Regions from separate parts of the Siccibacter colletis genome, predicted to be linked through region 1. Evidence: predicted binding sites of a transcription regulator. Region 1 holds the regulator's gene; each other region holds the start of a gene.
The links. The regulator PurR, encoded in region 1, represses purine synthesis genes. The targets are predictions, from matches to a motif close to CANGCAAACGTTTGCNTG.
Positions count from the first base shown of each region.

Region 2: the regulator PurR is predicted to act here: its motif matches at 2,650-2,667, upstream of KFZ77_RS04455 (nucleoside-specific channel-forming protein Tsx).
Region 3: the regulator PurR is predicted to act here: its motif matches at 2,051-2,068, upstream of tusA (sulfurtransferase TusA).

Region 1 covers NZ_CP074352.1:1,741,446-1,752,028, reverse strand. The annotation lists gene KFZ77_RS08400 (FUSC family protein) at 1-13, shown strand, start outside; gene sodC (superoxide dismutase [Cu-Zn] SodC) at 6-527, opposite strand; gene KFZ77_RS08390 (aldo/keto reductase) at 608-1,504, opposite strand; gene KFZ77_RS08385 (DUF1289 domain-containing protein) at 1,560-1,799, opposite strand; gene KFZ77_RS08380 (TetR/AcrR family transcriptional regulator) at 1,919-2,515, shown strand; gene nemA (alkene reductase) at 2,569-3,666, shown strand; gene gloA (lactoylglutathione lyase) at 3,824-4,231, shown strand; gene rnt (ribonuclease T) at 4,326-4,979, shown strand; gene KFZ77_RS08360 (Grx4 family monothiol glutaredoxin) at 5,020-5,367, opposite strand; gene KFZ77_RS08355 (C40 family peptidase) at 5,682-6,464, shown strand; gene KFZ77_RS08350 (MFS transporter) at 6,538-7,704, opposite strand; gene cydH (cytochrome bd-I oxidase subunit CydH) at 7,939-8,028, opposite strand; gene purR (HTH-type transcriptional repressor PurR) at 8,325-9,350, shown strand; gene punR (DNA-binding transcriptional activator PunR) at 9,367-10,278, opposite strand; gene punC (purine nucleoside transporter PunC) at 10,396-10,583, shown strand, end outside.
Region 2 covers NZ_CP074352.1:910,148-920,730, reverse strand. The annotation lists gene ribH (6,7-dimethyl-8-ribityllumazine synthase) at 1-141, opposite strand, end outside; gene ribD (bifunctional diaminohydroxyphosphoribosylaminopyrimidine deaminase/5-amino-6-(5-phosphoribosylamino)uracil reductase RibD) at 233-1,336, opposite strand; gene nrdR (transcriptional regulator NrdR) at 1,342-1,791, opposite strand; gene KFZ77_RS04460 (SadB/YajI family lipoprotein) at 1,942-2,481, shown strand; gene KFZ77_RS04455 (nucleoside-specific channel-forming protein Tsx) at 2,805-3,659, shown strand; gene secF (protein translocase subunit SecF) at 3,837-4,808, opposite strand; gene secD (protein translocase subunit SecD) at 4,819-6,666, opposite strand; gene yajC (preprotein translocase subunit YajC) at 6,691-7,023, opposite strand; gene tgt (tRNA guanosine(34) transglycosylase Tgt) at 7,045-8,172, opposite strand; gene queA (tRNA preQ1(34) S-adenosylmethionine ribosyltransferase-isomerase QueA) at 8,252-9,322, opposite strand; gene acpH (ACP phosphodiesterase) at 9,416-9,997, shown strand; gene malZ (maltodextrin glucosidase) at 9,994-10,583, opposite strand, start outside.
Region 3 covers NZ_CP074352.1:223,540-234,122, forward strand. The annotation lists gene KFZ77_RS01065 (MFS transporter) at 1-617, shown strand, start outside; gene KFZ77_RS01070 (DcrB family lipoprotein) at 618-1,178, opposite strand; gene KFZ77_RS01075 (7-cyano-7-deazaguanine/7-aminomethyl-7-deazaguanine transporter) at 1,252-1,917, opposite strand; gene tusA (sulfurtransferase TusA) at 2,128-2,373, shown strand; gene KFZ77_RS01085 (TRAP transporter substrate-binding protein) at 2,568-3,551, shown strand; gene KFZ77_RS01090 (TRAP transporter small permease) at 3,601-4,110, shown strand; gene KFZ77_RS01095 (TRAP transporter large permease) at 4,121-5,407, shown strand; partial or broken gene zntA (Zn(II)/Cd(II)/Pb(II) translocating P-type ATPase ZntA) at 5,825-7,999, opposite strand; gene KFZ77_RS01105 (lysoplasmalogenase) at 8,102-8,728, opposite strand; gene KFZ77_RS01110 (DUF1145 family protein) at 8,859-9,128, opposite strand; gene rsmD (16S rRNA (guanine(966)-N(2))-methyltransferase) at 9,118-9,714, opposite strand; gene ftsY (signal recognition particle-docking protein FtsY) at 9,897-10,583, shown strand, end outside.

The DNA of each region.
Region 1 (10,583 bases):
CGGCGTTACTTAATGACGCCGCAGGCGTAGCGCTCACCGCCGCCGCCAAGGGGTTTCGGATGATCGGCCATGTTATCCCCGCCGACGTGAACCATCAGTGCCCGATTTTTCACTTCATCAATCTTCTTGATGCGCGGGGCGACCACCGGATCGGTGGCGATGCCGTCATAGTTCACCGTCAGCACCGGCAGATCGCCGAGATGGCCGTCGCCTTCCGGCCCCAGATGTTTACCGGTGTTGTGAGGATCGAAATGGCCCCCGGCTGCTTCCGCCGCCGTGGCTTTGCCCGCTTTTATCGCCGGCTGGCAGGTGCCATTGGTGTGAATATGGAACCCGTGCTCGCCGGGCGGCAGGGCTTTGAGGTCGGGCGCAAACTCCAGCCCCTTATCGGTTTCGGTGATTTTTACCGTGCCGACCGACGGGCCAATGCCCTGGTCGGTGACAAGATTCAACTCCACATCCTGACTGGCGGCATGCGCAGTGGCGCAGGCACACAGTGTCAACATAGCCAGACTCAAACGCTTCATGTTGCCTCCTTCGGGTTCGAATTCGCTTTAAGTCTATACCAGACGCGCGATTGTCACCGGGAAGGAGGCCATTTTCAGCCTTATGGAACGTCGTAGCCCAGCGCCGCCTTGCGAATGCGGAACCACTGCTGGCGCGTGAGGGTCAGCGACAGCACCGCTACCGCGCTCTGCACGCGTTCGATTTTCCCGGAGCCGATAATCGGCAGCGGACGCGACGGCAGCATCATGATCCAGGCGTACACCACCTGCTCAATGCTCTGCGCCCCGATCTCCTGCGCCACCGTCTGCAGCTCGTCGCGCAGCGCCCGGAAAGACTCATCATTGAACAGACGCCCGCCGCCGAGGCATGACCATGCCATCGGACGAATGCGCAACTGCTGGAGCTGATCCAGCGTGCCGTCGAGCAGCAGCGGCTGGTGCACCGGGGAGATCTCTACCTGGTTAGTCGCCAGGGTGAACGGCAGGCGCGACTGCAGCAGCGCAAACTGCGCCGGCGTGAAGTTGGATACGCCGAAGTGGCGCACTTTTCCGCTCTGGTGCAGCGTCGTGAACGCCTCAGCCACCTCATCGGCATCCATCAGCGGGTCCGGGCGGTGGATCAGCAGCAGATCGAGGTAGTCGGTGGCGAGATGTTTCAGCGAGGCATCAGCGCTGGAAAGAATATGGTCGCGGGTGGTGATGTAGTGCCCGAGCTGATGCGCGGGATTTGCGGTAGTGGCAATGCCGCATTTGGTGACGATCTCCATGCGGCTGCGCAGGTGCGGGGCCAGGCGCAGCGCCTCGCCAAACGCCGCCTCGCACTGGTAGCCACCATAGATATCTGCGTGATCGACCGTGGTGATACCGAGATCGAGATGCTGCTCAATAAACGTCGCCAGCTCCCGGGCGGACATCTTCCAGTCCATCAGCCGCCAGTAGCCCATCACCAGACGCGAAAATTCCGGTCCCTGCGGGGCCAGGGTTATGCGCTCAACCATAAACAGATCCTTAGTAAAGTAGAAAAATGGCAGTGAGTATAAAAGGAATGCGCGGCTAAAACAGTGAGGGCTGCTGCTCTTCATCGGGCGGCTGGTTTTTTCCGGCACGCAGCTTGCGCAGCAGACGCTGGCGGCACAGGCGCAGCACCTCCTGCTTCTGGGTATCGCTCAGGCTCTGCCAGTTAAAGCGCTCATCGCGGCTGCGCATGCACCCTTTGCAGAAGCCGCGCTCATCGACCTGGCAGATGCCCCGGCAGGGACTCTGAATTGGGAAAAACTCAAGTTGTTCAGCCACGCCGTCTCCTGGTTAACACCCCTGCTACAATTGAAGCCTCTCCGGCGGCAGGATGCAAGCCTGCCCTGATAAGCATGAGAGGCTTGCACTAGACCGTTCGGTCTAGTAGTCTGTGCGGCATGAACAGAGATACTGAACACGATACCCGCGAACACCTCCTTGCCACCGGCGAGCGGCTCTGCCTGCATCGCGGCTTTACCGGCATGGGGCTCAGCGAACTGCTGAAAACCGCCGAGGTGCCGAAGGGATCGTTCTACCACTATTTTCGCTCGAAAGAGGCCTTCGGTGCCTGCATGCTGGAGCGACACTACACCTGCTACCTGGCAACGCTGCGCCAGCACTTTACGCAAAGCCCCGGTACGCAGCGTGATCGCCTGCTGAGCTGGTATGAGCAGAATCTGCAGCAGTTCCGCCAGTGCGGCATGATCAGTGGCTGCCTGACGGTAAAACTCTCTGCCGAAGTGTGCGATCTTTCCGAAGATATGCGCATCGCCCTTGACCAGGGCGCAGCGCAAATCATCGCCCTGCTGGCAGAATCCATTGAGCAGGGCGTAGCAGAGAAGAGTCTTACTGCCGTGGACGACCCTCGCGCGCTGGCGCAGGCGCTGTATGCCTTGTGGCTGGGCGGTAATCTGCAGGCGAAGATCTCGCGCAGCGCCACGCCGCTGGAGAGTACGCTACGCTACATGCAGTCTTTATTAGCGGTGCCTGCCTGACAGGCACTTATTTTTACTCATTTACTAGACGACCGGTCTACTCAGGAGTCATGATGTCCCAGGAAAAACTGTTTACCTCGCTTAAAGTGGGTGCGATTGAAGCCCCGAACCGCGTATTTATGGCCCCGCTGACGCGTCTGCGCAGCATCGAGCCGGGTGATATCCCCACCCCGCTGATGACCGAATACTACCGCCAGCGCGCCAGCTCTGGTCTGATTATCAGCGAAGCCACCCAGATCTCTTTCCAGGCGAAAGGTTACGCCGGCGCGCCAGGCCTGCACACTGCCGAGCAGATTGCCGCCTGGAAAAACATCACCGCTGCCGTGCATCAGGAAGGCGGTCGCATCGCCGTTCAGCTCTGGCACACGGGCCGTATTTCCCACAGCAGCATCCAGCCGGGCCAGCAGGCACCGGTCGCGCCGTCGGCCATTAACGCCGGAACCCGCACCTCGCTGCGCGATGAGAACGGCAACGCCATTCGCGTCGACACCACTACCCCGCGCGCGCTGGAAACCAGCGAAATTCCGGGGATCGTGAATGATTTCCGTCAGGCGGTGGGCAACGCCCGCGATGCCGGCTTCGACATGGTTGAGCTGCACGGCGCGCACGGCTACTTGCTGCACCAGTTCCTCTCCCCGACTTCCAACCAGCGTACCGACCAGTACGGCGGCAGCGTTGAAAACCGCGCTCGCCTGGTGCTGGAAGTGATTGACGCCGTGTGTGAAGAGTGGAGCGCCGATCGCATCGGTATCCGCGTGTCGCCGATCGGTACTTTCCAGAACGTCGATAACGGCCCGAATGAAGAAGCCGATGCGCTGTACCTGATTGAAGAGCTGAACAAGCGTGGCATCGCCTATCTGCACATGTCCGAGCCGGACTGGGCGGGCGGTGAATCCTACACCGAGGCGTTCCGCGAGAAAGTGCGCGCGCGTTTCGACGGTGTGATCATCGGTGCGGGAGCTTATACCCCGGAGAAAGCCGAAGCGCTGATTGAAAAAGGGCTGATCGATGCCGTGGCGTTTGGTCGCGACTACATCGCCAACCCGGATCTGGTAGAGCGCCTGCATAAAAAAGCGGAACTCAACCCGCAGCGTCCGGAATCCTTCTACGGCGGCGGCGCAGAAGGCTACATCGACTACCCGACCCTGTGATCCTGCATTGATAGCGGCGGCGATCCGCCGCTATACTAAAACAGTGTTTCTTAAAAACACCTGAAAAAATAACTCACTATCCCCTGCCCGCATAACACGACGTTAGCTGTCGCGGCACTGGTCACGGCAGCGGGCGGGATTACACCAAGAGGAAATTATGCGCTTACTTCACACCATGTTACGTGTCGGCGACCTGCAGCGTTCTATCGAGTTTTACACCAACGTGCTGGGCATGAAACTGCTGCGTACCAGTGAAAACACAGAGTACAAATACTCTCTGGCCTTCGTGGGTTACGGCCCGGAAAGCGAAGAAGCGGTAATTGAGCTGACCTATAACTGGGGCGTGGACAGCTATGAGCTGGGCAATGCTTACGGTCACATCGCGCTGGAAGTCGATAACGCCGTGGAAGCCTGCGAGCGCATCCGTCAGAACGGCGGCAACGTCACCCGTGAAGCGGGTCCGGTGAAAGGCGGTACCACCGTCATCGCGTTCGTGGAAGATCCAGATGGTTACAAAATTGAGCTGATCGAGGCGAAAGACGCCGGTAAAGGTCTCGGCAATTAATCTCCGACGGGCGCAATCGCGCCCGTATTACTGCATCCCTTCCTGAAATTTGCCATAATGCGCGCTGCTTTTTTTTGACTCCAAGAGACGCTTAATGTCAGACACTGCTCAACTTACCGGTCTCTGTGACCGTTTCCGTGGCTTTTATCCCGTTGTGATTGACGTGGAAACCGCCGGATTCAATGCCAGAACGGACGCGCTGCTGGAAATTGCTGCCGTCACGCTGAAAATGGACGAGCAAGGCTGGCTGAGCATTGACGAGAAACACCATTTTCACGTCGAGCCGTTCGAGGGCGCGGTCCTGCAACCGGAAGCGCTGGCGTTCAACGGCATCGATCCGCACAACCCGCTGCGCGGTGCAGTCAGCGAATATGATGCCCTGCACGCTATCTTCAAAGCGGTACGCAAAGGTATGAAGGACAGCGGCTGTAACCGGGCGATCATGGTGGCGCACAATGCCACGTTCGATCACAGCTTTATGATGGCCGCCGCCGAGCGCGCCTCGCTGAAACGTAACCCGTTCCATCCGTTCGTCACCTTCGACACCGCCGCCCTGAGCGGTCTGGCGCTGGGTCAGACGGTGCTGGCGAAAGCCTGTATCGCGGCGGGCATTCCGTTCGACAGCGCTCAGGCGCATTCGGCGCTGTACGATACCGAGCAGACTGCCCTGCTGTTCTGCGAAATCGTCAACCGCTGGAAGCGTCTCGGCGGCTGGCCGCTGGCGCCGCTGGCGGAACCGGAAGCATAAAAAAAGGCGACCCGCGGGTCGCCTTTTTTTTACCTGACGCTTATTCTGCGTCTGGCTCTGCGGACTGGTACTTCGCCGCGGTCTCTTTGATCAGCGGCTGCAGTTCGCCACGCTGATACATTTCGATGATGATATCGCAGCCGCCAACCAGCTCGCCGTCAACCCACAGCTGCGGGAAGGTCGGCCAGTTCGCGTATTTCGGCAGCTCGGCGCGGATGTCCGGGTTCTGCAGAATGTCCACGTAGGCGAAGCGCTCGCCGCAGGCGGAAAGCGCCTGTACGGCCTGGGCAGAGAAGCCGCAGCTCGGCAGTTTCGGGGAACCTTTCATGTACAGCAGGATCGGGTTCTCAGTAATCTGGCGCTGAATTTTTTCGATGGTGTCGCTCATTGTCTCACTTCCTCAAGCTTGATACGGCAATAGCCTGTTATTGTAGCGGCTACCCGTCGCCCCGGAAAACAGCATTTTGCAGGCCGCGATTCACGGAACGGATACGCCGTCGTTAAACATACCTGAAGAATAACATTTTTCTTGCCGATGCCCCACGAAATCTCGTTGCGCCTGCGCAGGCAACATATTGTGCGACACACCGCGTATCAGACGAAATGGCTATTAACTTTCCCGCTTTTTTTCGATTAGAATCGTCTGGTTTTGCACTAGTATAGTGCTCGCATTGTTGCCTGCATCTAAAGAGGGACTAGCCAGTGGCGCGTATTAAGACCATCTCAGTCACGCTCTGTGCTGTATTACTGACAACATTTTCCTTTGTCGCAACGCCGCTGGCGGTGGCGTCCGAGCACGCGCGTCCGGCGAAGGTACAAAAAACCAGTACCGCGACCAACGCGAAAGCGAAAAAGAAATCCACCCCGGCGAAAAAGCGCATCGAAAAAAGTAAAAAAAGCCCCACCGCACTCAAGAAACGTAGCACCTCGCCAAAAACAGCTTCTCGCACCACCCGCACCGTTTCTCGTGTCGCCAGCACCACTTCCGCCGCCTGCCGCAAAAGCCGTAACGCCAGCGCCTGTCTGAAATCACGCAGGACTAAAGGGCTCACCATCGCCGATGCGCACAAGCTGCGGGTGCAGAAAGCGCAGAAAACCGCGATGTCGAAGCTGATCCAGCAGATTGGCAAACCTTATCGCTGGGGCGGCACCTCGCCGCGTACCGGTTTCGACTGCAGCGGCCTGGTGTGGTATGCCTATAAAGATCTGGTGAAGTTCCGCATTCCGCGCACCGCCAACGAAATGTACCACCTGCGCGATGCCGCCGCAGTGGATCGTGGCGCGCTTGAAACCGGCGATCTGGTGTTCTTCCGCACCCAGGGTCGCGGCACCGCCGATCACGTCGGCGTTTACATGGGCAACGGCAAATTTATTCAGTCCCCGAGCAGCGGCCAGGGCATTCAGATCACCAGTCTGAGCGAAGACTACTGGAAGCGCCACTACGTGGGCGCGCGCCGGGTGATGACTCCGAAAACCATTCGCTGAAGCGAGCGGATATAAAAAAAGGAGAAGGTTATCCCTTCTCCTTTTTTATTGCCTGCGCGTGATGCGCAACGCGTTATTCAGCCGCGCACGCCTGCGCCTGGGGTTTACGCGAGGCGATCAGCACCAGCAGCAGACCCGCTGCGGCGATCGCGGCACCCATCACAGGCACCACGCTGTAGCTCAGGCCTGCGGAGATCACCGCCCCGCCCGCTGCCGCGCCCAGCGCATTACCGAGGTTGAACGCCCCGATATTCACCGAGGATGACAGCCCCGGTGCTTCGCTGGCGACGCGCATCACACGCATCTGCAGCGGCGGCACCACCGCAAAAGTAGCCGCGCCCCACACCACCATGCTGATGGCTGCGCCAGGCTCGGTGCGTGCCAGCCACGGAATAGCGGCCATAATCACGATCAGCAACAACAGAAACCCTTTCAGCGTGCCGTTGACCGAACGGTCAGCCAGCTTGCCGCCGAGGAAGTTACCGATGGAGAAGCCCACGCCAATCAGCACCAGCATGCCGGTAATAAATGCCGGAGTGGCGGCGGTAACGTCATGCAGCACCGGGGCAATATAGGTGTAGAGCGTGAACATGGCGCCGGCACCCAGTACCGTGGTCAGCAGCGCACTCAGCACCTGCGGACGCAGCAGTACCGACAGCTCTTTACGCACGTCAGGCCGCTCGCCGGCACTGCCCTTCGGCAGCGACAGCCAGAGGCTCAGCATGGCGATAACGCCCAGCCCGGCGGTGGCGAGGAACGACATGCGCCAGCCGATGGTGGCACCCAGCCAGGTCGCGGCCGGAACGCCACCGATATTGGCGATGGTCAGCCCCATAAACATGGTTGCTACCGCGCTGGCCTGTTTGTGCTTCGGCACCACGCTTGCCGCCACCACGGAACCCAGCCCGAAGAACGCGCCGTGGTTGAGGCTGGTGAGAATGCGCGACAGCATCAGCGTCGTGTAGTCCGGGGCGATGGCAGACAGCACATTGCCGAGAGTGAAGATAGCCATCAGGAAGATCAGGGCATTGCGGCGTGCGCGATGCGACAGCAGCAGCGTCATCAGCGGTGCGCCAATCATCACCCCAACCGCATAGGCGCTAATCAGCATCCCGGCGGCGGGAATGGAGACGTTAACCCCGTCGGCGATAACCGGCAGCAGCCCCATCGGTGAGAATTCTGTGGTACCAATCCCAAAAGCGCCGATAGCCAGGGCAAGCAGCGGAAAGTTGATTTTCATAGCATTTTTACTCCGGGCCAGACGCCGTGTAATCCGGTCTGGCCGTTACCGCCGGAGCGGTGATCATTCAGGGAGCGAAAGAATGACAGTTTGTAAACAAAAACAGAAGTGACAAAACATGCTAAAGACTATTGCTGAATTGTTAATTATCGGAGGGTAAAACGGGAGGAGGGTCACACTGTTGTTGCGCAAACGGGAGAGAAGCGGCTTCCCTCCCGTTTCAGGGGCGATTTTTTAGTGCAGAATGGCGGTCAGCGCGCCGAAAACGATCAAACCCAGCGTGATAACGGTCGTCAGCAGTGAAAATTTCAGATCTTTGTTCATTTTTTGGCTCCAGAATATCCCTGTAAAAAGCAGGTCTTGATCATTTTTGCATAGTTCGTGCGAAAAATCCCCTGCGATTTAGTTTGATATGCGTATTAACGCTTCCACTTTTGCTGCGGATCGGCCAAAATTCGTCGCTAAATTATTTTGTTTACCGGCCACTACTCCCTCCTGACGTTTGGTGTAACTCTCCCGGTCATTTGCAACACAACATGGTTGCAACCGAGGCTTAACACAGGCAAACGTTTACCTTGATAAATTTCAGGAGTTTAGAGGGTGGTCTGGAGTGATATTTCATGGCAACAATTAAAGACGTCGCGAAAAAAGCAAACGTTTCTACTACAACTGTTTCACACGTCATTAACAAGACGCGTTTTGTTGCGGAAGAGACGCGCAACGCGGTGTGGGCAGCGATTAAAGAGCTGCACTATTCACCCAGCGCGGTCGCCCGCAGCCTGAAAGTGAACCATACGAAATCGATTGGCCTGCTGGCGACCAGCAGCGAAGCCGCGTATTTCGCCGAAATCATCGAAGCGGTGGAAAAAAACTGCTTCGCCAAAGGCTACACCCTGCTGCTCGGCAACGCCTACAACAACCAGGAGAAGCAGCGCGCTTACCTGTCGATGATGGCGCAGAAGCGCGTCGACGGTCTGCTGGTAATGTGCTCAGAGTATCCGGATTCGCTGATCGGCATGCTGGAAGAGTATCGCCACATTCCGATGGTCGTCATGGACTGGGGCGAAGCGCGCGCCGACTTTACTGATTCGGTTATCGATAACGCCTTCAAGGGCGGTTACATGGCCGGGCGCTATCTGATTGAGCGCGGACACCGTGACATCGGCGTCATTCCCGGCCCGCTGGAGCGCAACACCGGCGCAGGCCGCCTGGCAGGCTTTATGCAGTCAATGAAAGAGGCGCAGATTGCGGTGCCGGAGGCCTGGATCGTGCAGGGCGACTTCGAGCCGGAATCCGGGTACCGCGCAATGCAGCAGATCCTCTCTCAGGCGCACCGCCCTACCGCGGTATTCTGCGGCGGCGACATCATGGCGATGGGCGCCATCTGTGCCGCGGATGAGATGGGTCTGCGCGTACCGCAGGATATTTCTGTGATTGGCTATGACAACGTGCGCAACGCGCGTTTCTTCAGCCCGGCGCTGACCACTATCCACCAGCCGAAGGATTCGCTGGGCGAGACGGCCTTCAACATGCTGCTGGACAGGATCACCAGCAAGCGCGAAGAGGCCCAGACCATCGAGGTGCATCCGCGCCTGATCGAACGCCGTTCCGTCGCTGACGGTCCGTTCCGCGACTACCGCCGCTAATCCTGCGGGGAGCCTGTCACTCAGGCTCCCGCAGCCACTCCCGGTTCAGCGTTTCACTGTCCCCTAAATAATCCAGCAGCCACTGCAGCGCCGGTGAGGCATCATTCTGCCGCCACGTCAGGCAGCAGGCCGCATCCGGAAACGGGTTCTCCAGCGTCAGCGCTTTCCACTCGCCGCGGTCCAGCCAGGGCCTGGCAAAATGCGACGGCACCATGCCAATGCACAATCCGGCGCTGAGACACACCTCCGCCGAGGCCCAGTCCGGTGCCACCAGCCGGCGCTGGTTATCGAGCAGCCAGGTAATACGCTTCGGCAGCGAGCGCGAGGTATCTTCCAGCACCAGCGATGGCCAGTTGCGCAACCGATCGTCGCTCACTGGCTCCTGCTGTTGCGCAAGCGGATGACTGGCAGCCACCACGCACTGCCAGCTCAGCATCCCCATATCGCGAAAGGCGTAGCGCCCGCCGACCGGAATCGCCTGGGTCGCGCCAATCGCCAGCTCGACGCGCTCGTCGGCCAGCGCATCCCAGACGCCGTTGAACACCTCCTGAGAGACCAGCAGCTCCACGTCCGGGAAGTGGCGATAGAAGTCGAGCACCAGCTGCCGGGTGCGCTCCGGGCGGACAATATTGTCCACCGCAATCGACAGCTGGCCGCGCCAGCCGTTGGCGATCTGCTGACACTGCTGGCGGGTGACCATCATTTTTTTGATAACAGAGCGCCCCTCCTTCAAAAACCACGCCCCGGCGGGGGTCAGCTCCACATCACGATGGCGGCGCGCAAACAGCGGCACCGCCAGCCACTCCTCCAGCTGACGCACGGTATAACTGACGGCAGAAGGCACGCGATGCAGCTCTTTGGCTGCCGCGCTAAAGCTGCCGTTGCGCGCCACCGCATCCACCACTTCCAGCGAATATTCAGACCACATGTTTTTGCCTGCAAAATTTTTGAACGCAATCTACAAATATTAACGGTTCACAAGCCGGAACGCACTTCTTACACTCACGCCCCGTCTACCTGCACTGATTGATAAAAGAGAAAGTTCATGCGTCCATCAAAAGGATTTCTGATCTGGCTTGCCGGGCTGAGCGTGCTCGGCTTTCTGGCAACCGATATGTACCTGCCGGCGTTTGCCGCCATTCAGCAGGATCTCGGGGTTGCGCCTGCCGCCGTCAGCGCCAGCCTGAGCCTGTTCCTCGCCGGTTTCGCTCTGGCGCAGCTGCTGTGGGGACC
Region 2 (10,583 bases), 830 kb from region 1:
TTCATCTTTAACCTGGCCGATACGCTTGAGCGCATCGATAGCACCTTCCAGCAGGCTGTCGTTGATGAAGTTGTTAAAACGCGCGATGGTGATGGCGACGCGAGCGTCCGGAGCGGCAACGTTGGCTTCAATAATGTTCATACTTTTCCTTAATGGGGTTCTGGCCCCCACATACAGGGGGGCGGATTTTACCACAAACTTAATGACGCTGCTTACGTTTTACAGCCTGGTATCAGGCGTGCGTCAAATGGAGACAGACGTCAGGACCAACCTGGCGTATCTCGCTGAATTTCAATGCCGGCGCGTCCGCCAGGCGCTCAAGGCCCGGCAGGCGGAACAGGCCGCGGGCGTCGTCGCCCAGCAGTTTCGGCGCGACGTAGACAATAAGCTCATCCACCAGCCCGGCCTGCAGCAGCGCGCCCGCAAGCGTTGCACCCGCCTCAACCCACAGGCTGTTTATCTGGCGTTTGCCGAGCTGCATCATCATCAGCACCAGATCCAGCTGGCCGTTATGCTCGGGCACAACAAACTGCTCTACCCCTTCTGGCCAGACCTGCTGGTCAGCGTGGGGGCGTGCAAGCCAGGTTTCACCCGGCTGGTTAACGATGCGGTGAGCCGGCGTAACGCGATGCTTGCTGTCAATAACGATGCGCAGCGGCTGGCGCAGTTCGCGCTCGGGATAACGCTGCTGCGTCTCTTCCCCCAGCTCGTTCCAGCGCACGGTAAGCGCCGGATCGTCTGCCAGTACGGTGGCACTGCTGGTAAGGATAGCGTGACTTTGCGCGCGCAGACGCTGAACATCACAACGCGACGCCGGAGAAGTGATCCACTGGCTCTCGCCGCTCGCCATCGCGGTGCGCCCGTCGAGCGAAGCCCCCATTTTCAACCGGATCCACGGAAAACCGGTGCGCATGCGCTTCAGGAAGCCGCGGTTCAGCGCTTCGGCGTCATTCATCATCACGCCGTGGCTGACCTCAATGCCCGCCTGCTGCAGACGGTAAAGCCCGCGCCCGGCGACCTGCGGATTTGGGTCCTGCATCGCGGCAACCACGCGCGCGACCCCTGCGTCAATCAGCGCCTCGCAGCACGGCGGGGTGCGGCCATGATGGCTGCAGGGTTCCAGCGTGACGTAAGCCGTGGCACCACGGGCTTTTTCGCCCGCCATGCGCAGGGCATGTACTTCGGCATGGGGTTCACCGGCGCGATAGTGGAAGCCCTCCCCGACTATCTCGCCGTCGCGCACAATGACGCAGCCAACGCGCGGATTAGGATGGGTGGTGAATATGCCCTGCCTGGCCAGGCGCAGCGCCCGCGCCATATAGACTTCGTCGTGCATCGTCATCAGTCCTGCAACCTCGCGATCTCCTCGCCAAACTCACGAATATCTTCGAAGCTGCGATAAACGGAAGCGAAACGGATATAGGCGACCTTATCGAGCTTTTTAAGCTGCTCCATCACCAGGTTGCCGATCATTTTGCTGGGGATCTCCCGCTCGCCGGTGGCGCGCAGGTGGGATTTGATGTGGTTGAGCGCCATTTCGACATCGTCGGCACTCACGGGGCGTTTCTCCAGCGCTTTCAGCATCCCACTGCGCAGCTTGTCTTCATTAAACGGCTCGCGTACATCGTTGCTTTTCACAACGCGCGGCATTACCAGCTCCGCCACTTCAAATGTGGTAAAGCGCTCGTTGCAGACCAGGCACTGGCGACGGCGTCTGACCGACGAACCTTCACCAACCAGACGGGAATCAATCACTTTCGTGTCTACAGCGAAACAGAATGGGCAATGCATAGCGCGTCCTGAAGAAGAGATAAACTGATGTCTAGTGTAACCCGAAGTGGCGGGACGACAAAGACGAAGCGTTTTGAGACAAAGGATCTATCCACCTCGTTTAACCGCGGTCTACTCTGTTAATAGCCTGATAAATGAAGGAAACCGATAATGGCAAAACGTTACGTGAAACTCTTGATGGTCGGCAGCCTGCTGTCGCTCACCGCCTGCGCACAGCAAAGCGAAGTCCGCCAGATGCATAACGAGGTGAAAACCCTCAATCACGAGATGACGAAACTTACCGAGCAGACCGTGAAGCTGACGCAGCAGAACGCCCTGAACAAGCGCTCTACGTCTGGCGTTTACCTGCTGCCCGGCGCGAAAACTCCGGCGCGCCTCAACAGCCAGATCGGCATGCTGCGCATGTCGCTGCAGGATATCGCAGCCGACGGCAACGGTACCCGGGCTAATCTGAAGATCAGCGGTGAGTCTAACGAGCCGTTACCGGCGTTCACCGCCACGGTGGAGTGGGGCCAGATCCAGGGCACCACGGAAAATTTCCAGGAAGTGAACGTGCAGAACACCCTGGTCAGCGCCCCGGCCAGCACCCTGGCACCGAGCGACGTCCTGTTGCCACTCTCTATGCCAAATATCACGCCCGATCAGCTGGGCTTCGTGCGTATTCACGACATCCAGCCGCTGGCGCAGTAATAATACCGGGCGGCGTTCCCGCGCCGCCCGTCTGGACACGCTTTTTCATCTTTTCTGACCCTTCGACACATCCCTTTCCGAACGCGTCATAAGCGGACGATCTCGACTGAGACTTGCGTTACGCGTCAATCTCCGTACAATCCGTGCCGTTCAATGTACGCAAACGTGAACGCAATCGATTACGTGCGTAAGAAGAATGTGAAACAACACATATTTTTGTGAGCAAGGATTTCTATAATAGTCGCGCGTCAAACAACTGTAGCGGTTGTGGTTGCACTCAGGTTCCTTATTCCCTTTTGGGATTTCTAATCAGTGGCATAAATATGAAAAAAATCGTCTTAGCCGCCGGCGCAGCGCTGGCTCTCTCCGGATCGTTCTCTGCCAGCGCAGCGGATACTAAAAACAACGACTACGTTTCTGACTGGTGGCACCAGAGCGTCAACGTAGTGGCCAGTGCCGACACCCGTTTTGGACCTCAGCTGCGCAACGATACCTATCTGGAATATGAAGCCTTTGCCAAAAAGGACTGGTTCGATTTCTACGGCTACATTGATGCACCGAAATTCTTCGGTGGCGACTCCACCTCACGCGGCATCTGGGATCACGGCTCCCCGCTGTTTATGGAGATCGAACCGCGCTTCTCTATCGACAAGCTGACCGGCACCAGCCTGGCGTTTGGTCCGTTCAAAGAGTGGTATTTCGCCAACAACTACATCTACGACATGGGTCGCAACCAGGCTAACCGCCAGAGCACCTGGTATATGGGTCTGGGTACTGATATCGAAACCGGTCTGCCGATGAGCCTGTCGATGAACGTATACGCCAAATACCAGTGGCAGAACTACGGCGCGTCCAACGAGAACGAGTGGGACGGCTATCGCTTCAAGGTGAAATACTTTGTGCCGCTGACCCAGCTGTGGGGCGGCAACCTGAGCTATATCGGCTTCACCAACTTCGACTGGGGCTCCGATCTGGGTGACGATGCATACCGCACCAGCAACTCCATCGCGTCCAGCCACATCCTGTCGCTGAACTACGACCACTGGCACTACTCTGCCGTGGCGCGTTATTTCCATAACGGCGGTCAGTGGAATGATGGCGATCAGCCGTTCTTCCAGAATGAAAAAATCAAATCTAACGGCTTCGGTTGGTACCTGGTTGTGGGTTACAACTTCTGATAGCGTTGCCATACAGAGAAAAGCCGGTCAGCTGACCGGCTTTTTTATTGCCTGAATAGTGCCGCAGCACCCAGGGTGCGCACCCACCTTTGAATACTGAATAGTGCCGCAAAGGCAAAAGCCAGGCGAAAAAAAACCGCAGCCGGAGGGCTACGGTTTTTACTGGCTCAACAGCGATTAAGGCAGAATTGACGGCTGATCCGCCCCTTCCTTCTCAACCTTCTGCTGCAGCAGATGCTCACGCTTCATACCCAGCTTCAGCGCCAGCGCGGAAGCCACGTAGATAGACGACGCCGTACCGATGGAAACCCCGATCAGCATGGTCAGGGAGAAGCCCTGCAGCATCGCGCCGCCGAAGAGGTAGAGCATCAGGATCACCACGAGGGTGGTACCGGATGTGATCAACGTCCTCTGCAGCGTCTGGGTCAGCGACACGTTAAAGATTTCGTAAGGCGTTCCGCGACGGATCTTACGGAAGTTTTCACGAATACGGTCGGATACCACGATGCTGTCGTTCAGGGAGTAACCGATGACCGACATCAGGGAGGCGATGATGGTCAGGTCAATCTCAATCTGGAACAGCGACAACACGCCCATCGTGATCACCACGTCGTGCGCCAGAGCGATAACCACCCCGGCCGCCAGGCGCCACTCAAAGCGGAAGCCAACGTAAACCAGAATGGAGATCAGTGCCACCAGCAGTGCCATCGCACCGTTAGTAGCCAGATCGGCACCCACGCTCGGGCCGACAAACTCAATACGCTTCACCGCAGCATTCTGGTTGGTCGCTTCATTGATGACGCTAACCACTTTGCTGCCCAGCTCCTGACCGCCGGTGGCGCCCTCAGCAGGCGGCATGCGCACCATGATGTCGCGGCTGCTACCGAAGTTTTGCAACAGCGGCTCTTCAAAGCCCGCTTTCTCCAGCGACTGACGCATCAGATCCATATCCGCTGGTTTCTCCAGCGAAATTTCAATGACCGTACCACCGGTAAAGTCGAGGCCCCAGTTGAAGCCGCGTACGCCGATGATGACAACCGCCGCGATCAACAGCAGACCGGAGATGCCAAAGGCCCAGTAGTCCCAGCGCATAAAGTCATAGACTTTACGGCCGTGGTTCAATTGTTCAACAGTATATTCCTGTGCCACAACGCACTCCTCAGATAGACAGCTTTTTGACGCGTTTGCCGCCGTACAGCAGGTTTACGATGGCACGGGTACCGACGATTGCTGTGAACATTGACGTCGCGACGCCAATACCGGTGGTGATTGCAAACCCTTTAATCGCACCGGTACCAACGGCGTACAGGATGATGACTTTAATCAGGGTGGTGATGTTCGCATCGAAGATCGAGCTGAACGCGCCTTTATACCCTTCATCAATCGCCTGCTGTACTGAACGCCCGTTCTTAAGTTCTTCCTTAATACGTTCGTTGATCAGTACGTTCGCATCCACCGCAACCGCAAGGGTTAACACGATACCCGCAATACCCGGCATGGTGAGCGTGGCCCCCGGCAGCAGCGACATGATGCCGACAATCAGCACCAGGTTCGCGATAAGCGCGGTGGTCGCGATCATGCCGAACTTCTTGTAGAAGAAGAGCATGAAGATGATGGACACAGCCAGACCGGCGAGGCAGGCTTCCAGACCCTGCTGGATGTTCTGAGAACCCAGGGTTGGCCCGATAGTACGCTCTTCCACGATCTGAATCGGTGCAATCAGCGCACCCGCACGCAGCAGCAGCGACAGCTGACGCGCTTCGTTCGGGTTATCGATACCGGTGATACGGAAGCTGTTGCCAAGACGCGACTGAATGTTCGCGATGTTGATTACCTCTTCCTGCTTCACCAGCACGGAACGGCCATTGGCATCTTTCTTCCCGCTGTCCTTGTACTCCACAAAGAGCGTCGCCATCGGTTTATTGATGTTGTCTTTGGTGAAGTTAGACATGATGTTACCGCCCGCGCCGTCCAGTGAAATGTTCACCTGCGGCTGGTTGTACTCATCCATGCTGGACGTGGAATCCGTGATGTGGTCACCAGTGAGGATCACGCGCTTGTACAGCACAACCGGCTGGCCTTCGCGGGTTTTCTTCACTTCGGAGTCGCCCGGTACGCGGCCAGCAGAGGCAGCGCTGGCGTCAACGTTGGTGTTAACCAGACGGAACTCCAGCGTCGCGGTAGCGCCCAGAATCTCTTTGGCGCGCGCGGTGTCCTGAATACCCGGCAGTTCAACCACGATGCGATCTGCACCCTGACGCTGGACCAGCGGCTCGGCAACGCCCAGCTGGTTTACACGGTTACGCAGAATAGTGATGTTCTGCTGTACCGCGTATTCACGCGCTTCGGACAGGCGGGCATCGGACATGACAACGCGAATACCGTTGCTGCCGTCGTTGCTGATGACCAGATCCTGATGGCGGCTGCGCAGCCAGGAAGCACCCGCGTCACGGGCATCGCCGTCGCGGAACACGATGTTCACACCGTAGTTGTCGATTTTACGAACCGTGGTGTAAGGAATGGACTTTTCGCGCAGGTCGCTGCGCAGGGTGTCGATGTTCTGTTCCTGAAGCTTGCCAAGCGCGGTATCCATATCCACTTCCATCAGGAAGTGAACGCCGCCGCGCAGGTCAAGACCCAGCTTCATCGGTTCGGCAGCGAGTGCGCTTAACCAGCGCGGCGTAGCCGGTGCCAGGTTGAGTGCCACCACGTAGTCTTCGCCAAGCGTGCTAAGCAGCGCTTCACGCGCGCGCAGCTGAGTGTCGGTCGAGTCGAAACGCGCAAGAATAGCGCCTTCTTCCAGCGCCAGAGACTTAGCGGTGATTTTTTGTTCTTTTAAGGTGTTCTGGACCTGATTCAGCGTTTGCTCACTGGCGGCGCCACCGCGCGCGCCAGTGATTTGAACAGCCGGATCCTCACCATACAGGTTGGGAAGCGCGTAAAGCAGGCCGACGATTAGCACGACGACCAGCATGATGTACTTCCACAAAGGATAACGGTTTAACACGGCAGTTGCCTTTGATAATGGGAATTACAGCGCCTTCATCGTACCTTTCGGCAGAACGGCAGCAACGAAATCACGTTTGATAACCACTTCAGTGGTGTCGTTCAGCGCGATAGCAATGTAGCCGTTGTCGGTTACTTTGGTCACGCGTCCAACCAGACCGCCGTTGGTCAGCACTTCATCGCCTTTCGCGATGGAGTCCATCAGCTTTTTATGCTCTTTGGTGCGTTTTTGCTGCGGGCGCAGGATCATGAAATAGAAAATCAGACCGAAAACAACCAGCATCAGGATCAGAGACATCGGGCTGCCCTGTGATGGCGCGCCAGCTGCTGCTACCGCATCAGAAATGAAAAAGCTCATTAAAATTCCCTCATTATTAAATTAATCAACGTTCAAAGGTGGAACCGGTCTACCCTGGCGTTGGTAAAACTCCGTGACGAAGTGCTCTAATTTACCTTCTTCAATAGCCTTGCGTAAACCAGCCATTAAGCGCTGATAGTGACGCAGGTTGTGAATGGTATTGAGCCGCGCGCCCAGTATTTCGTTGCAACGGTCAAGATGATGCAAGTAAGCGAGCGAATAATTGCGACACGTATAGCAATCACACTCGGGATCGAGCGGACCGGTATCGCTTTTGTATTTCGCATTGCGGATTTTTACGACGCCAGTGGTCACAAACAGGTGGCCGTTACGCGCGTTGCGGGTCGGCATGACGCAGTCGAACATATCGATACCGCGGCGCACCCCTTCCACCAGATCTTCCGGTTTCCCCACACCCATCAGGTATCGCGGTTTGTCAGCCGGGATTTGCGGGCAGACGTGCTCCAGAATGCGGTGCATATCTTCTTTCGGTTCCCCAACCGCCAGACCGCCGACAGCGTAGCCATCAAAGCCTATCTCTACCAGACCTTTCACGGAGATATCGCGTAAATCTTCGTAAACACTGCCCTGGATAATGCCGAACAGCGCATTTTTATTGCCAAGCGAATCAAAGCGATCGCGGCTGCGCTGCGCCCAGCGCAGCGACATTTCCATCGAGCGCTTCGCGTAATCCCAGTCCGCCGGGTACGGCGTGCACTCATCGAAGATCATCACGATGTCGGAGCCGAGATCGTATTGAATCTCCATGGATTTTTCCGGATCGAGGAAGATCGGATCGCCGTTAATCGGGTTGCGGAAGTGCACGCCCGCTTCGGTGATCTTGCGGATGTCGCCGAGGCTGAACACCTGGAAGCCGCCGGAGTCGGTAAGGATTGGCCCTTTCCACTGCATGAAATCGTGCAGGTCGCCGTGCAGCTTCATGATCTCCTGACCAGGACGCAGCCAGAGGTGGAAGGTGTTGCCGAGGATAATCTGCGCGCCGGTGGCTTCAACTTCTTCCGGCGTCATGCCTTTAACGGTGCCGTAAGTCCCCACAGGCATAAAGGCCGGGGTTTCAACCACGCCGCGCTCAAACACGAGGCGACCGCGGCGCGCGCGGCCGTCGGTAGTATCTAATTCAAATTTCACAATTTTCTCCACATCAGAGAAACAGTCTGATGATTAAGGCACAGGCGCCGTCGGAATGGCTCCGGCGGCGCAGAATGGATTAAGCGCCCGGGCGCTCGTTTATAGCTGCCGGATTGTACGTGATAAACATCGCATCACCGTAACTAAAAAAGCGATATTGGGCCTCGACGGCCTCGCGGTAGGCATTCATGGTGTGCTGATAGCCAGCAAAGGCAGACACCAGCATGATGAGCGTTGATTCCGGCAGATGGAAATTGGTGACCAGCGCATCGATCACGCGGTACTGATAACCCGGATAGATAAAGATTTTGGTATCGCCGAAGAACGGCGCGATCATCGCGTCCTGCGCCGCCTGGGCCGCGCTCTCCAGCGAACGCACTGAGGTGGTGCCTACGGCGATCACCCGGTTACCGCGCGCTTTGGCCCCCAGCACCGCATCCACAACCTCCTGCGGCACTTCGGCGTATTCGGCGTGCATGATGTGGTCTTCAATGCTGTCTACGCGCACCGGCTGGAAGGTGCCGGCCCCGACGTGCAGCGTGACGAACGCCATCTCAATGCCTTTTTCGCGCAGCTTTTCCAGCAGCGGCTCGTCAAAGTGCAGCCCGGCGGTAGGCGCAGCAACGGCCCCCGGTTTCTGACTGTAGACGGTCTGGTACAGTTCGCGGTCGGCATCTTCATCCGGGCGCTCAATGTACGGCGGCAGCGGCATATGGCCGATATCGTTAAGAATATCCAGCACCGGACGCGCATCGTTAAAGGCAATTTCGAACAGCGCATCGTGGCGCGCCACCATGGTGGCCTGGATGCTTTCGTCGTCGCCCAGCAGCAGTTCCGCACCCGGCTTCGGCGCTTTTGACGCGCGAACGTGTGCCAGAATACGCTTATCGTCCAGCATGCGTTCTACCAGCACTTCAATCTTGCCGCCGCTGACCTTGCGGCCAAACAGGCGCGCCGGGATCACGCGGGTATTATTGAACACCAGCAGATCGCCGGGGTTGAGTTTGTCGAGCAGATCCGTGAAAGTGCCATGTTCAAGCTGCCCTGTCGGCCCATCGAGCGACAATAATCGGCAGGCGCTACGCTGCGCTTGCGGGTAATGGGCGATAAGTGAATCGGGTAACTCAAAAGCAAAATCTGAAACGCGCATGGCTGGAACTCGTGAGGACAAAACAGGCGGCCTAGTCTAGTGCTGGTGCGCTTTTGCTGCAACCCTAAGGCTGTTTACGGATATGATTAACGCATGAACTTTCTCGCACACCTGCATCTGGCGCATCTGGCGCAAAGCTCGCTGCTCGGCAATTTGCTCGCCGACTTCGTGCGCGGCAATCCTGACACGCTGTTTACCGCGGATATCGTCGCGGGCATCCACATGCACCGCCGCATTGATGTCCTGACCGACAACCTGCCGCAGGTTAAGGAGGCACGCGAATGGTTCCGCCCGGAAACCCGCCGTGTCGCCCCGATTACCCTTGACGTGATGTGGGACCATTTCCTGTCGCGCCACTGGGCACAGCTGTCGCCGTCCCAGCCGCTGGCGGCGTTTATTGCCCACGCGCAGGGCAGCATTGTGCCGCATCTGCCGGACACGCCGCCGCGCTTCATCAATCTTAACGATCACCTCTGGTCAGAGCGCTGGATGGAGCGCTATGCCGACATGGCCTTTATTCAGAACGTGCTCAACGGCATGGCGAACCGGCGTCCACGTCTCGATGCCCTGCGCGACTCCTGGCACGATCTCGACCGCCACTACGACGCGCTGGAAAAACAGTTCTGGCAGTTCTACCCCACCATGATGGAGCAGGCCCGCCAGAAAGCGCTCTAGCGGCTGCGCCACACCGTGGCCGATATCGCGGGCAGCGCGACGTTCGCTTCCTGCAGCTCGCCTTCACCCTCCAGCCGCTGCCATTCGCGTCCGTCCGTCAGCGGCGACGGCGGCAGCGTCACGTGCTGAGCCTCACCCCGGTTGATAGCCACCAGCACCCGCTCACCCTGCAGCACGCGAACAAAGATAACCACATCGCCTTCAGCATACTGCACGCAACAGCCGCCGCGCCGTAGCGCCGGGCTGCGCTTGCGCAGGGCCGCCATGCGCTGATACAGCGCCAGCAGGGTCTGGTCCTGCTGCTCCGCCCGCCAGGGATAGGGTTTACGGCAGAACGGATCGTTATTGCCGTCCAGCCCCACTTCATCGCCATAGTAGATGCACGGCACGCCGGGCCAGCTGAACAGCCACACCACCGCCAGAGGCAGACGCGCGACGTCTTTACCAAGCAGCGTTTTAAAGCGCGCGGTATCGTGGCTGTCGAGCTGGTTGAACATGCGCAGCTGCTGCTGGTGCGACAGCCCGGCGCGGTACTGCTCCATCCAGGCGATACAGGTTTGGGCATCGAGCTGCTGCGGGTCGTAAG
Region 3 (10,583 bases), 1.5 Mb from region 1:
CGGTAAAAGCCAGCAAAGGCAAGCCGCTGCCGTTCCGGGCGGTGCTTGGACGCGTCTGGCTTTACGGCATGGCGCTGGCGCTGGGGTCCGCAGGTTTTGGCGTCATCGCCACCTTCATTACGCTGTTTTACGATGCGAAAGGGTGGGACGGTGCGGCCTTTGCGCTGACGCTGTTCAGCTGCGCCTTCGTCGGGGCGCGACTCATTTTCCCGAACGCCATTAATCGCCTCGGCGGGTTGAACGTCTCAATGATCTGCTTTGCGGTGGAGACACTGGGCCTGCTGTTGGTGGGCTTTGCGGTCGATCCCTGGATGGCGAAAGCCGGAACCTTCCTCACCGGGGCGGGCTTCTCGCTGATCTTCCCGGCGCTCGGGGTGGTGGCGGTGAAAGCGGTGCCGCAGCAGAACCAGGGCAGCGCGCTGGCCACCTACACGGTGTTTATGGATCTGTCGCTGGGTATTACCGGGCCGCTGGCGGGGCTGGTGATGGCGTATGCCGGGATTCCGGTGATCTATCTGGCGGCGGCGGGGCTGTGTATTGCCGGGCTTCTGCTGGGATGGCGGATGAAAAAAAGGCCCGAGGCGCAACCGCCTCAGGCCCCGTCAACGCCGGCGTGATTACTTGATCACAACGGTGTTGATGATGTTTTCCGCCGCGCTCTGCGCTTCCTGCTGGTTGTCAGCCGGGAGCGTGATCTGCAGGGTCAGCAGCTTGTTGTCCACTTTACCCAGCAGTACCGATGAGTACGCCGTCTGCCCTTTGGCAGAGATGATGCTGTCGAGCTGCTGCAGGGTCTGACCCTTCAGCTCAATGGATTTATTGGTGACGACCTGCAGCTGCGGGTCACGCGTACGCTGCTGTTCTTCCAGGCGCTTCGCCAGCACGTCCAGCCCTTCGGTGGTGTTATCCCCGAGAATGACGATCACCGCTTTCTGACCGGTGGCGTCGGAGTAGATGTGCATATTGTTGGCCTGAGTACCCAGTTTACCGCTCTGGTCAGTCATGTCTGCCGGGAGGGAGAAGCTCAGCTTGCCGTCCATCAGCTCAACCGGCTGGCCGGAAGGGGTGCTTTCTGCCGCCGTTGCACCCTGTGCAGGGGCATTGCTGTCATTGTTATCACAGGCCGCCAGTCCCATCACCAGCAGGCCAATACCGACATATTTAACCAGATTGCGCATTGCGTTATTCCTTTACCTAAGACTGCCGGAACGGCACTGTTCCTCATGGTATCACAACTTCTGCGGCGTGCTCTCAACCGGCCTGTAACGTCGCCATTTCAGACTTATCTGCCAGCTTGCGCATCAGCATATTCAGCATCACGCCATACATCGGCAGGAAGAACAGCATGCTGATCAGCACCTTGAAGCTGTAATCCACCAGCGCGATCTCCTGCCAGTGCGTCGCCATAAACGGGTCGGTACTGCGCCAGAAGGCAATAAAGAAGAAGGCCAGGGTGTCGATGGCGTTGCCGACAAACAGCGACGCGGTGGGCGCAATCCACCAGCGGCGATTCTGGCGCAGGCGGTTAAACACGTGCACGTCGAGGATCTGTCCCAGCGCATAAGCCATAAAGCTTGCTGAGGCGATGCGCGCGACGAAAAGGTTGAAGTGCGCCAGTGCGTCAAACCCCTGCCAGCTTCCCATGTAGAACAGGGACGAAATGACGTAGGAGACCAGCAGCGCGGGCAGCATCACGGCAAAAATAATGCGTCGTGCCAGCGGAGCGCCGAAGAAGCGCACCGTCAAATCGGTGGCGAGGAAAATAAACGGGAAACTGAACGCGCCCCAGGTAGTGTGGAAACCAAAGATGGAGACCGGCAGTTGAACCAGATAGTTACTGGAGATGATCACCAGCAAGTGAAACAGCGACAGCCAGACGAGCGCGGTGCGGCGCTGGCGAAGCGATAAGGGCAGCATAATGTAACCTTTTTGAACGATGGGGTGAGGGAACCCAGTGAAACCATGATTGCGCAATGGGAGAATCCACCGCGCAAGCGTCGAAAACCGCAGCATGATACTGCTTTACGTTGCTATTGCAATGGTTAATTAACGCGCAACCGTTAACGTGCTTGCGTCACGCCCTGGCGGGGGTAAACTAGCGCGGTTTCTGACTGAGCTGAGAGAAAAATGACCGACCAGTTTTCACACCCCGACCACACCCTGGATGCCCAAGGGCTGCGCTGCCCGGAGCCGGTGATGATGGTGCGCAAAACGGTGCGCATGATGCAGACGGGCGAAACGCTGCTGATTATCGCCGACGATCCGGCAACCACTCGCGATATTCCGGGTTTTTGTACCTTTATGGAACACGATTTACTCGCCCAGCAAACCGACGCGCTTCCCTACCGTTATCTGTTGCGTAAACGCCAGTGACGGCGCTCAGGATGGGCTGGCCACGCCGCTCATCCTGAACCTCCTTTGCATTCCCTTTAAACCCCTGTTTCAGAATTTATCGCTTTTGTGAGGCGCTTCACCACGCCTTTTTTACGGCCAGGCTATTTTTTATACGGAAAATCAAAACAACGTTTTACATCTTACCGTACCGCTATACCTGCTGGAGCCGACACATGAAATTCAAATTACTGCCAACGCTGGCGGGCCTGTGCCTGTCTGGTGCCACCCTCCTGATCCCCGCTGCGGTTAATGCGCAGGTAATAAAAGCGGCGGACGTCCATCCGCAGGGCTACCCGAACGTGGTAGCGGTGCAAAACATGGGCGAAAAATTAAAACAGCAAACCAACGGCGATCTGGAGATTAAAGTCTTTCCGGGTGGCGTGCTGGGGGATGAAAAGCAGATGATCGAGCAGGCGCAGATGGGGGCGATAGATATTATTCGTGTCTCTATGGCACCGGTCGCTGCCATCCTGCCGGATATCGAAGTCTTTACGCTGCCCTATGTGTTTCGCGATGAAGACCATATGCATAAGGTCATCGACGGCGACATCGGTAAATCCATCGGCGAGAAGCTGACCAATAACCCGAAATCACGCCTGGTGTTCCTCGGCTGGATGGATTCCGGCACCCGCAACCTGATCACCCGCGATCCGATCGTCAAACCGGAAGATCTGCAGGGCAAGAAGATCCGCGTGCAGGGTAGCCCGGTGGCCCTCGCCACGCTGAAAGCGATGGGGGCGAACTCTATTGCTATGGGCGTCAGCGAGGTGTTCAGCGGCATGCAGACCGGGGTCATCGACGGTGCGGAAAACAACCCGCCGACCTTCGTAGCGCATAACTACCTGCCGGTTGCCAAAAACTACACCCTCAGCGGCCACTTTATCACCCCGGAAATGCTGCTCTATTCCAAAGTGAAGTGGGACAAACTGAGCGCTGACCAGCAGCAGAAAATCCTGACGCTGGCCCGTGAAGCCCAGGCCGAACAGCGCACGCTGTGGAACGCTTACAACACTGACGCGCTGGCCAAAATGAAAGCCGGCGGCGTGCAGTTCCACGAGATCGATAAAGCGTACTTTATCAAAGCCACCGAACCCGTCCGTAAACAGTTTGGCGACAAGCATCAGGATCTGATGAACGCCATCGCTGCCGTCCAGTAACGCAACGCTCCGCGCCGGGCTTTCCCGGCGCACGCTCCCTGGAGGATGTATGTCCCATTGGTATCTGAGATGGATGGATAAGCTGTACCTGCTCGCCATGACCATTGCTGGCCTGGCGCTGCTGGTGATGACGGTGGTGATCCCCATCGGTATTTTCTCGCGCTACGTGCTGAACCGCGGTGAGTCATGGCCGGAGCCCATCGCCATCATTTGCATGGTGACCTTCACCTTTATTGGCGCGGCGGTAAGTTATCGCGCCGGGTCGCATATCGCGGTAAACATGCTCACCGACCGCCTGCCTGCCGCAATGCAGCAGCTGTGCGCCCGCATCGTTGACCTGCTGATGCTGCTTATTTCCGCGCTGATGTTCTGGTACAGCTATCACCTGTGCCTGGAGCTGTGGGAGCAGCCGGTAGCGGAGTTCCCGTTACTAACCTCGGGGGAGAGCTATCTGCCGCTGCCGGTGGGTTCGGCGCTGCTGATCCTGTTCGTGGTGGAACGCCTGCTGTTCGGTTCGCAAGAGAGCCGTCCGGTGGTGATGATTGGTAATCACAGTTAAGGGGTGAAAGATGGACGCGTTTATTTTGCTTTTCACCCTCGCCATTCTGCTGGCGCTGGGGATGCCGGTGGCGTTTGCCGTCGGGTTAAGTGCGGTGGTAGGGGCGCTGTGGATAGAGTTGCCGCTTGAAGCGCTGATGATTCAGATCACCAGCGGGGTGAATAAATTTACTCTGCTGGCGATCCCGTTCTTTATTCTCGCCGGGGCGATCATGGCTGAAGGGGGCATTGCCCGTCGGCTGGTGAACTTCGCCTATGTGTTTGTTGGCTTTATCCGCGGCGGGCTGTCGCTGGTGAATATCGTGGCCTCCACTTTCTTTGGTGCTATTTCCGGCTCGTCGGTGGCGGATACCGCGTCCATCGGCACAGTGATGATCCCGGAGATGGAAAAGAAGGGCTATCCGCGGGAATATGCGGCGGCGGTGACCGCCAGCGGCTCGGTGCAGGCAATTCTCATCCCTCCCAGTCATAACTCGGTCATTTACTCCTTAGCGGCGGGCGGCACTGTTTCCATTGCCTCGCTGTTTATCGCCGGGGTGCTGCCGGGGCTGCTGATGGGGCTGTGCCTGATGGTAATGTGTCTGGCATTTGCGCATCGTCGCGGTTATCCGAAAGGCGAGCGCATTCCGTTTAAGCAGGCGGCTAAAATTCTTCTCGACGCGCTGTGGGGGCTGATGACGGTGGTGATTATCCTCGGCGGCATTCTCTCCGGGATATTTACCGCCACCGAGTCTGCGGCAGTGGCCTGCCTGTGGGCATTCTTCGTCACCATGTTTATCTACCGTGACTACAAATGGAGCGAGCTGCCGAAGCTGATGTGCCGCACGGTGAAAACCGTCACCATCGTGATGATCCTGATAGGCTTTGCCGCCGCGTTTGGCGCGGTAATGACCTACATGCAGCTCCCGACGCGCATCACCGAGTTCTTTACCGCGCTGTCGGATAACAAATACGTGATCCTGATGTACCTCAACATCATGCTACTGCTGATTGGCACGCTGATGGACATGGCACCGATTATCCTGATCCTGACGCCGGTGCTGCTGCCGGTAACCAATGCTCTCGGCATCGACCCGGTACATTTCGGGATGATCATGATGGTGAACCTCGGGATTGGGCTGATAACCCCGCCGGTGGGATCTGTGCTGTTTGTTGCCAGCGCGGTGAGCAAGCAGAAGATCGAAGTGGTGGTGCGCTCAATGCTGCCGTTCTACGCGGTATTATTTATGGTGTTGATGTTGGTGACCTATGTGCCCGCGATCTCGCTCTGGCTGCCGCGGATGCTGGGGATGATGTAGCGTAACGGCGGGTGGGGACGCCTCGATCTTGTCAGGTGGGGAAACGGAGTGCACCCACCTTTAACGTGCATCCACCGGGTTTGGCGTGAGGACTATGGTAGAACGGCAAAGGTTCCGTTCACCGTGGCACCGCGCTCACATGGGAACGCGGCTGCTCGTGAACGGACGAAGGAGGCTCGCCGCCGCCCCCTTCGCCATCCCGGCTCCCGGCTAAAAAACCGGCCCGTTGGGCTACCCTTGCCTCCGGCGTTTCGCTTCCGGTCGGGCGCGATACCCCATCCCGGGGCTCGCGCCCTCTGGCGGTTCCCGACCGCCAGCCCGGACTCAACGCCTGCGGCGCGGCGGTTTTGATGCCGGACCGATCCATCGCTCTGGCACTGGATGATTTGTTTTTTGTGGTGGGTGCGCAGGCTTACCCCGGCGCAGCAGCCGTAACGCGTTGGCGGTGACCAGCACCGTGGCACCGGTATCCGCCAGCACGGCCAGCCACAGCCCGGTCATGCCCGCCAGGGTGGTGACCAGGAAGATCCCCTTCAGCCCCAGCGCGATGGCAATATTCTGGCGAATGTTCGCATGCGTCGCGCGGGCTAAGCTCATCATCTCTGCCAGCCCGGTGAGGCGGTTGTGCGTCAGGGCAGCGTCGGCCGTTTCCAGCGCGACATCAGTCCCGCAGCCCATCGCCACGCCGATACTCGCCGCTTTCATCGCGGGCGCATCGTTGATACCGTCGCCCACCATCGCCAGCGGGGCGTCATGGTTCAGCGCATTCACCGCCGCCACCTTATCCGCTGGCAGCAGCCCGGCGCGGTAGTCCAGCGCCAGCTCCCCGGCTATCGCCTGGGCCGCGCGCGGATTGTCCCCGGTCAGCATCACGCATTTCACGTCCAGACGCTGCAGCGCCGCGATCGCCTGACGGGCATCCTCACGCAGCGTATCGCGCAGGGCCAGCGTCCCCATCAGCTGTTCATCCCGTATCACCGCGACCACCGTTTGCCCGCTGGCTTCGGCCTCCGCAATGCGCGTCTGCCACGCCGGGCTTAACGCCTGCGTAAGCTTATCCGGCGCGCTGAGCAGCACCCTACGCCCTGCCACCGTTGCCTCAATTCCGCTGCCCGCCAGCGTGCGCTGGTCGGTTGCCTGGCTCAGCGGCAGGTCGCGGGCCAGCGCTTCCCGCAGTATCGCCTGTGCCAGCGGGTGCGTGGCACCTTGCTCCACCGAGGCAGCCAGCGCCAGCAGCGCATTTTCATCCCCGTCCGCCGCGTGGATAACGGTTACCTGTGGCTTGCCCTGGGTCAGGGTGCCGGTTTTATCGAAGGCCACCTGGCGTACCCGACTGAGCTGCTCCAGCGCAGCACCGCCTTTGATAAGCGCGCCGCGGCGTGCGGCGGCGGCAAGGCCGGAGGTGATGGCGGCGGGCGTGGAGATCACCAGCGCGCACGGGCAGCCAATCAGCAGCAGCGTCAGCCCCTTGTAAATCCACTCCAGCCACGGCAGGCCGAACAGCAGCGGCGGCAGGATGGCGACCAACAGCGCCACGCCCATAATCAGCGGGGTGTAGACACGGCTGAAGCGATCGATAAAGCGCTCAATCGGGGCGCGACGCGCGTCGGCCTCTTCAATCAGCTGCAGAATACGGTCGATAGTGCTGTGGCCTGGCTCGGACACCACGTCAAGCTCAACCAGTCGATCAACGCTGGTGGCACCGGCCGCTACGCTTTCGCCCCGCGTACGCTCCACCGGCACGGATTCCCCGGTAAGGGCGCTCTCATCAAAACTGGCGAACGCGCTGCGCAGCCGGCCATCGGCAGGCAGGCGTCCTCCGGCGGCGACTTCAATGACGTCTCCGGGCCGCAACGCCGCCAGCGCCACCGTCTCCCGCTTGCCCTCCCGCAGGCGGGTCGCGGTTTCCGGTTTCAGCGCTACCAGCGCGCTGACCCCACGCCTGGCGCGGGTTGCCGCCCAGCTCTCCAGCCGCTCGCCGATCATAAACAGCAGCAGCACCATCGCCGCCTCGGCGGTCGCGCCGATAAACAGCGCACCGATGGCGGCGACGCTCATCAGCGTTTCGATAGCAAACGGGTTGCCGCTGCGCATCAGACGCAGCGCCTGGCGGGCAATCGGCCACAGGCCGACCAGCGTGGTGACAATAAATGCAACCTGCCCGGCCTGGGTTGCGCCACTCTGCGTCAGCAGCCAACTGATTGCCATCATTGCCGCCAGCGCCAGCAACGGAAGCTGTTCGCGCCACGCTGTGCGCGGTTGCGCCGGTGCAGCATCGATATCGCGCAGGGTAAAACCAATGCGGGTCACCGCGTCGCTGACCGCCTGTCGCACATCGCGCTGCGCATCTACGGTCAGCTTTTCACTGGCAAAGGCGACCTGGGCACTGACAATGCCCGTCACCTGACGCAGCGCGTTCTCTACTTTGCGCGCGCAGGCAGGGCAGTCCATGCCGTCGATATACCAGCTGTAGCGGGTGGTTCCTGCTTCGGGTTTCGGCTGTGGCTCGGGGGCAGGGGCGCCGTTAAGCGGGCGCATTTTCAACGTGGCAAACCGGGGGACCGCTGGGCCATTTTCCGGGCGAATCGTCATGGCAGGCTCCGAAATGATAATTTTCTCATTTCGGAGCATACACTCTGGAGTGAGGTCCAGAGTCAAGAGAAGGACGGGCGGTTTTTTCACTCGCCCGGTGGATCAGATGTAGAGCGAACGCACGATCATAAAGTGGCCGGCGAAATAGCAGGCGGCAGCGATGGCGTTATCGGCCGTGAAGCGGCGGCGATAATGGCTGCCCAGCCAGACAATATTCCCCAGCAGCAGCAGGATTGCGCCAACAAACGCCGACAGCGCCGAGGCGGTAGGGCGGAAGAACCACAGCTCGCCCGCCAGCCAGACCATCACCAGCGTCATCCCGACAAAGGTACACACCGCCCAGCGCAGCGTCTCCAGCCGCGTCCAGATAGTGGCGATCAGCAGCGCGCCGATAACCAGCAGCACCAGCGGCAGCGGCCAGAAGAAAGAGAGCGTCATCTGGCTGGCAAAGAAGATGGTGTAAAGCAGATGGGAGAGGAAGAACGCGCCGGTGGCGTAGAGCATGCGCTCGCGCGAGAACAGCGTCAGCGCGTCGCCTGCCAGCGAGGCGCACAGGCCCGCCAGTACCAGATAGCCGGTGGCGCTGAACAGCGGTGCCTGCCAGGCGAGGATCAGCAGCAGCAGCAGGGTAACCGGTTTAAACACCCAGCGTTGCCAGGCAGGCCCTCGGTAAGACGCATCGACGTAAAGCCAGGCGGAAAAACAGACAGCAATAAACGACCAAAGCATGATAAGTCCCTGAATCAGATATTGTAACGTGCACCCGACGCGCACGACTCTATGTTTCAGTCTAGTGGGCGTCGGGCACGAATGACAACGTCAGTGGGCAGGCGACATTCTTAAAACACAGTGAAAGCGGCTATTTTTTCAGCTGCTGCCGCTTCTGCCAGGCCAGCAGTTCGAACACGCCGAACAGGAAGATGCGGAACTGTTCCGCCCGGCCCATCGGCGGTGCGTCCTTCGGCTGGGTCGCCTTTAACAGCGTCAGCTGCAGACCATGCATGATGATCATGAACATCATCGCCACGTTAACGAAAATGTTCAGCGGACGCTGGAACGGGTGCAGCAGGTTCAGTATCAGGAAGGCCCACACGCACAGCATCAGCAGGCGGCCAAGATTAATCAACATCGGTTGCTCCTTGCGGTTCACGAATAAACAGGCGGTAGGCGACCTGACCGGCTATCTTTTCCCGGTGCGGTTGCCAGCTGGCGGGCAGCGGTGGCAGGCCACCTTCCACTTCGCTTTCGATATAAATCAGCGCGTTGTCGGCAAGCCAGCCATTTTGCTCCAGCAGGGTGACGGTCTGCTCCAGCAAGCCTTTGCGAAACGGCGGGTCGATAAATACGATGTTGAACGGCTGACCGGGTTTGCTCAGATACTCCAGCGTGTTGGCATTCACCACCTGACCGTGAGACGCCTTAAGTGTAGCGAGATTCTGGCTCAGCTGCTGGGCCACGCCGCGCTCCATCTCAATAAGCGTCGCCTGAGCGGCATAGCGCGACAACGCCTCCAGCCCCAGCGCGCCGCTGCCGGCGAAACAGTCCAGACAGCGGGCGTCCACCATATGGGGGGCCAGCCAGTTGAACAGCGTTTCGCGCACCCGGTCAGTGGTCGGGCGCAGGCCGGGACTGTCGGGGACGGGTAATTTACGGCCGCGCCATTGGCCGCCGATAATACGAATCTGGCCGCTTGCGCCGCGGGTAGGTTTTTTCATGGTGATCGCTACGATGTTAAATCCGGGAGGCTATTCTAACGGGGCAGACGCGTGGGTGAAACCTCAGGCTGTGCCGCCAGGGGTCGAAAGTGGTAGACTCACGAATTAATTCGAAAATTTTCAGCTTCCGCATCGCAATACCGGAGCTGCGCCATGATGAATAGCGGGGAGTGTGGTCGCCAATGGCAAAGAATAAAAAACGTGGCTTATTTTCCTGGCTGGGCTTAGGTCAAAAAGATCGGGCGCAGGATGAAGAAATCGACCAGCAGGTCGACACGCAACAAACTGTTACAGAAGAAAAAAACGAGCCTGAGCAGGTTACGCCTGTTGAGGAGATCGCGGCTGCGCCAGCCACCACGCCGGACCCGGATGAGTTCGCTGAAGAGGTGGTTAACGTCACTGAAAACGTGGCGGAGCAGCAGGCCCAGCCTGAGGTGGCAGAGGTCATTGAGCCGGTGGTAGCGCCAGAGCCAGAGCACGAAACTCTGCCACTGCCGGAAGAAGTAGCGGTGCAGGAGCCTGAGCCGGAAGCCTTGCTGCCGGAAGAGGAGCAGGCGACGGACGTCGGCGCACTCAGTGACGAAGAGCTGGAAGCCCAGGCGCTGGCGGCGGCTAACACCGACGACGCGGTGGTCGAACCGGAAGAGGAGATCGCCGAACCGGTGGCTGCAGCAGCTCCCGAGCAGGAAAAACCGACCAAAGAGGGTTTCTTTGCGCGCCTGAAGCGCAGCCTGGTAAAAACCAAAGAGAACCTTGGTTCCGGATTTATCGGCTTGTTCCGCGGCAAGAAAATCGATGATGATCTGTTCGAAGAGCTGGAAGAGCAACTGCTGATTGCCGATGTTGGCGTGGAAACCACGCGCAAAATC